One region of the Candidatus Brevifilum fermentans genome, then DNA from elsewhere that is predicted to be linked to it. Evidence: riboswitches for the same ligand, from Rfam matches in the RefSeq annotation. Region 1 holds a riboswitch; the other holds the start of a gene.
The links. A riboswitch is a leader RNA that binds a small molecule or an ion and turns the genes downstream of it on or off. The one in region 1 is predicted to bind S-adenosylmethionine.
Positions count from the first base shown of each region.

Region 1 (2,984 bases):
CAGGGCGCAGACCGTGTCCATCAACGGCCAGGTTATAAATCCGTTGGGCGATTTCCAGTTTGCGGTCCGCACTTTTCGCCATCCCGGCTTCATCAATCGTCAGGACGATGATGGCTGCGTTAAACTTCCTGGCCAGCTTGAAGATCTGATCCGCGTTCTCTTCACCCGATTCAAGGTGAGTTGAATTGATCAGGCAGCGTCCAGGGTTGGCTTTTAATGCTGTTTCAATAACTTCCACTTCGGTGGAATCAATCACCAATGGCACCGGTACTGCGTTAGATAGCTTTTTGACCAACATTCGCATCTGTTCAGCCTCATCTGACCGTTCGGTCAGCGCAACGCACAGGTCCAGCCCATGCGCGCCGCTCTCCACCTGCTGGCGCGCCATCTCAATGATCGCATCAATTTCGCCATCCATAATCAGCTGCTTAAACTTGCGCGACCCCTGGGTATTCAATTGCTCGCCGATCAGAAAAGGAGCCGGCTCCTGCACCATGTTCACCGCCTGCACCGGGGACGCCAACTGCGCCAGCGGTGCAGATGCGGGCAACCATCGCCGATCACGGTCCAGCCTGGCATCGATTAACGCAATGTGATCCTCTCGAGTGCCGCAGCACCCGCCGATGACGCGCACGCCAAATTCGTTCACAAATTCAAGCAACAGGTCAGCAAAGGGCTCCGGTTCCATCGGGTAAACCGCTTGCCCGTCCACATTCAGCGGCAAACCGGCATTGGGAATACAGGAAACGGGTAAATTAGAATGCTCAGTCAGGAAGCGGATCGGCTCACGCATGTAATCGGGACCGGTAGAGCAGTTCAGACCGATTACATCAATGTCCATCCCCTCCAGGATTGCCAACGCCGCAGCGATATCCGTCCCCATCAGCATCCGCCCGGTGGTATCCAGCGTGATCTGCGCCTGGATGGGCAGCACCTGACCGGTCTCTGCGTAGGCAGCCCGGATGCCCAGAATGGCAGCTTTGACTTCTAAAATATCTTGTGCTGTCTCAATCAACAATAGATCCACGCCGCCATCAATCAACCCCACAGCCTGCTCACGAAAGACGTCCACCAGAGCATCAAAATCGATATCCGACATGATCGGGTCTTCGCTCGAGATCAGCTTTCCGCTAGGCCCAATCGAACCTGCCACAAAGCGCGGCTTTCCTTGTGTGGTGTATTCATCAGCTAATTTGCGCGCCAGCCGTGCTGCAGAATGATTGATCTCAGCCACGCGCTCCCCCAATCCGAATTCACCCAGTGTCAGCCGGTTAGAACGAAAGGTGTCCGTTTCAATCACATCGGCGCCGGCTTCCAAAAAAGCACGGTGGACCGTTTCAACAGCCTGCGGGTAGGTGATCACCAGGTAATCATTACACCCAACAGTGGCTTCACCACCGAAATGATCTGCTGTCAGGTTCTGCCGGTCCAGGTTGGTACCCATGGCGCCATCGAACAACAAGACGCGTTGCTGAAGGGCATCTAAATATGCCCGGTTGCTAAAGATTTTTTTCGCTTGCTCCATGTCGGGTCCTTTTGCTGAAAGGATTACAAAAACCTTGCTAATAAAAACATTGCCTCTCAATGGATGAGAGGCGATGATGGTTGCATTTCATTTCACCTCATCTTCCAGAACGTCCCAAATCGGGGTCTGCCGGAATTGGCACCTGCATTAATCTCTGTGGTTGCCGAGGTATCATCGGGCCGGTCCCTCCACCTCTCTGGATGAGTCACTAATGAAGAAGATCTTATCACATTTGAAATTATGAGTCAATCCGGTGCAGACCCCCGTGATATGTTTCTCGTTTCATCACATCGATCACACCTCTGGCTGTTGCAAAGCCGGGATGTTCCGGCATGATGAAGCTGCGCTGGTAAAACTCACCCACCAGGGCAATCTCTTTTTGAATTGAGACTAAATCCATCGTGTGTCCAATCAGGATGATGTCGTGTAACCCGGCGGCATTTGCGGCGTTGATGGCAATTACAGCAATCACCTGCGCCACCAGGCGAACCAGCCCGGCAGCCAGGTCCTCGCGAGTAAAATCCTTGCGGTCGATCAATTTTCCCAGGTTGACCGCGTTAGCATTCGCCGGAAGCTTGCCGACCTCACCGCCAACGGCCTCGCTGACCATAATATCAGCGAGATTGGCATCACCTGCAAGCGCCAAAGCGTCAATTTCATCATAATCTGCTGTTCCCAGGATCAAGTTAGCAAGCCCGAGTACTGTTCCCCCACCGACAGCAGATCCTGTCACATGCTGAGCTGAAGTGCCTCGGGCTGCCACCATTGCTGTGCCCGTTCCGGCGCTGACCACCAAACCTTCCTCAAGACCTGCTGCGACCAGCCCACCCAGCCCCAACGCGCGCATCTCATCCACTTTTAATAAATGAAACCCATCCAGCACAGGGGGCAAAGCACGGTAATGACCGCCTGTTACACCAATTCTCACATCCGCATTCAGGGCATCGCCGACCAAATTCAAACAGTGGCGCACCTGTTCTGCAGCCGACAGGCGCAGGTTTTCCAGTTTATGCATGTGCATCTCGTCGCCATCCAGCCAAACCAAATCGGTATTTGTCGTCCCCATGTCTACAGCGATAAATTTCGCTTTCATCATCTGCTCCTGGTTAATCATCAGCCTGGCTAGATTTTACCCCTTTCCATCGGCTGCGCGAATAGAAGGAGACCAACTCCTGCGCACGCCGGTCTTTTTTTCCTCCGAAACGAAGCGGAGAAGGGACTAAGCAGCGCAATCAAATGAAAGCCTGATTTGGCGAACAGCGGTCAAAACCATCCACACCCTCGCGTTATGCGTTACAATAATTAAGGTAAGGAGATGACCATGAAGTCTGAAGAAAAACCATCCTTTATTAACAGCTTTTTACCCCTTTCAGTGGTCCTGACTCTGATTGGATGGGTGGGGTTGATCATTGTCGTCCGCCATACCCTGCCCACGCTCGGGCCGCGCTGGCTGTTCTTT
Region 1 is NZ_LT859958.1:2,009,802-2,012,785, forward strand. Features, by position in the region: gene metH (methionine synthase) at 1-1,525, opposite strand, end outside; SAM riboswitch class I at 1,620-1,732, opposite strand; gene CFX1CAM_RS08770 (acetate and sugar kinases/Hsc70/actin family protein) at 1,764-2,618, opposite strand; gene CFX1CAM_RS08775 (hypothetical protein) at 2,847-2,984, shown strand, end outside.

Region 2 (2,984 bases), 450 kb from region 1:
GCAGAGATCATCATGGTGGTGGTGCCTTCATCCGGGCATAGCGATATCGCCCGCATCGTCGCACCCCATTTACAGGACGGACAGATCATCATCCTGCACCCGGGGCGCACTTGTGGCGCTATCGAATTTAAAGCGGTGCTGAACCGGGAAAAGTGTGCGGCAAATTACCTCCTGGCGGAAGCGGAGACTTTTATCTATGCCAGCCGTTCTGAAGGCCCCAGCCAGGCGCGCATTTTCCGCATCAAGGAAGCTGTGCCCCTGGCAGCCCTACCAGCCATCGATACACCCACGGTGCTGGCTGCGATCGAGCATGTTTACCCGCAATTCATCGACGGGGTCAATGTTCTGCAAACCGGCCTAAACAATATGGGGGCTGTGTTTCACCCGGCGTTGGCGATCCTCAATGCCGGCAGAATTGAATCGACCCATGGCGACTTCCAGTTTTATGTGGATGGCGTTACGCCTTCTGTTGCCAAAGTGCTCGCAACGATTGACCGCGAGCGTGTGACGATTGCGTCTGCCCTGGGCATCCGAGCCCGCACGGCTATGGAGTGGCTATCGCTGGCGTACAATGTGCACGGTGAGACCCTGTACGAAGCCATTCACAACCAAACCGGTTATTACGGGATCAACGCGCCCAGCACCCTGATTCACCGTTATATTACTGAGGACGTGCCGATGAGCCTGGTGCCGATTGCCGCCCTGGGCGAACGTTACGGCGTATCGGTCAATGGCATCAACGCCATCATCCGCCTGGGATGCATTCTGCACAGCACCGATTACTGGCGCAAGGGGCGCACCCTCGACAAACTGGGTATCAAAGACCTGAGCGTGAGCGAGCTGACCCTCTATGTGAACGAAGGCGAAGTGGCAATTTAGCTGACCGTTGCAATCTCCCCCTTTCCCTCGGGAGGGGGAAAAGCCGGGGATGGGTTCAGAGCTGATGGCGGAAGACGAGGCTGAGCGATTCTATCATAGCTCATCGCTGATTGAGATTGGAGCTAATACGGTTCTCCATTTGCTGCTGACCCATTCTGCTTTCCTGATACCTGCTTCCTAATTCCTAATTCCTAAATCCTAATTCCTAATTCCTAATTCCTGCTTCCTGATTCTAAATTCCCACTCACCATCATCACCCCTGAGGACTCAGATCTTCCATGCTATTTCCCTCAATCCCATTTGCAATTAAATACTTTGGTGTTATAATCTCCCGATAACAATTCAATAGCCCCATGCGGCACTCTTATCCAGAGAGGTGAAGGGACCGGCCCGATGAAACCTCGGCAACCAGAAAGCAACGCTTTTATGGTGCCAATTCCGGCAGAGCGATAATCTGGAAGATGAGAGGGAAGCCTTAGAATAAATGACGCCCCTCTCGCACCAGCCAGGAGGGGCGCTATCATTTTATGAGACTTGGAGGTTCTCACGATGACATTAACTTTTATGAATTTACCAAAATATCTGTTCACCTCAGAATCGGTGACTGAGGGTCATCCGGACAAAATGTGTGACCAGATCAGCGATGCTGTGCTGGATGAGCTCATCCGCCAGGATCCCTTCTCACGGGTTGCCTGTGAGTGCGCCACCAAAACGGGCTTTGTGATCGCCATGGGCGAGATTACCACCAAAGGCTTTGCCGATTTTGACAAATTGGTGCGTGAAGTGGTGATCGGGGTCGGCTACGATCGGGCAAAAAAGGGGTTTGACGGCTCTACCTGCGGCGTGATGGTAGCGCTGGCAAACCAATCGCCGGATATTGCCCAGGGCGTGAACCAGGCTAAGGAAGCCAAAGAAGGTGAAATGGACGACGATGACGCCATCGAAGCGCTGGGCGCTGGCGACCAGGGCATGATGTTTGGCTATGCCTGCAATGAAACCGATGTGCTCATGCCCATGCCGATCTACTATGCCCACAAGCTCACCCGCCGCCTGGCAGAGGCGCGCCGCGCTAACGTCCTTGATTTCCTCTGGCCGGATGGAAAAAGCCAGGTGACCGTGGAATATGAATACGGAAAGCCCAAACGCATCCATACCGTGGTGGTCAGCACCCAGCACACCCCGGATGTAACCATTGAACACATCAAGGAAGGCGTTATCGAAGAAATTATCAAACCGGTGCTGCCTGCCGAACTGGTCGATGATGACCTGATTGTGCATGTCAACCCAACCGGGCGCTTTGTTTTCGGCGGGCCCATGGCGGATGCGGGTGTAACCGGGCGGAAAATCATCGTAGACACCTACGGGGGGATGGGTCGTCATGGTGGCGGCGCTTTCAGCGGCAAGGACCCGACAAAGGTGGACCGCTCTGCCTCTTACGCCGCCCGCTGGGTGGCAAAAAATGTGGTTGCCGCCGGCTTGGCCGACCGTTGCGAAGTGCAGGTCGCCTATGCGATTGGCGTGGCGCGTCCGCTTTCGATCAACGTGGAAACCTTCGGTACCGGTAAAATTGAAGATGCCCGCATTGCTGACTTGATTACGGCGCACTTTGACCTGCGTCCCGGCGCCATCATTCGCGATCTGGATCTGCGCCGCCCGATTTACCAGCAACTGGCATCCTACGGTCATTTTGGCCGCGATGATCTGGATCTCACCTGGGAGAAAACGGATAAAGCTGACCTGCTGCGCGACGCCGCCGGGCTGTAAGCCGGGATCCGCAATTTGAAACCGGGGGGAGAATAGCGAATCAGCGTTGTCACCCTGTGTCTCACATCGATTGTGTGAGATCCAGGGTGATTTTTTTAATCGCTGCGCTTCAGGGATGATGGTGAATGGTGAGTGGTGAATGGTGAGTGGTGAATGGTGAGTGGTGAATGGTGAGTGGGTGTAGATTAGACCGGGGGAGAAAGACGGAAGACCGGGGACGGAGGACCGAAGGGGGATAATCCCATCGTAGGGGCGGACTTTCGCGAAGCACTCTCCGAGCCATGTCCGCCCAGGGCAACCACAGAGGGTTGCCCCTACATGTGACCGGGGAGACACGGTTC
Region 2 is NZ_LT859958.1:2,457,629-2,460,612, reverse strand. Features, by position in the region: gene CFX1CAM_RS10770 (NAD/NADP-dependent octopine/nopaline dehydrogenase family protein) at 1-879, shown strand, start outside; SAM riboswitch class I at 1,241-1,347, shown strand; gene metK (methionine adenosyltransferase) at 1,444-2,643, shown strand.
Region 2: linked by a shared signal. The riboswitch ahead of metK (methionine adenosyltransferase) and the one ahead of metH (methionine synthase) in region 1 are both predicted to bind S-adenosylmethionine.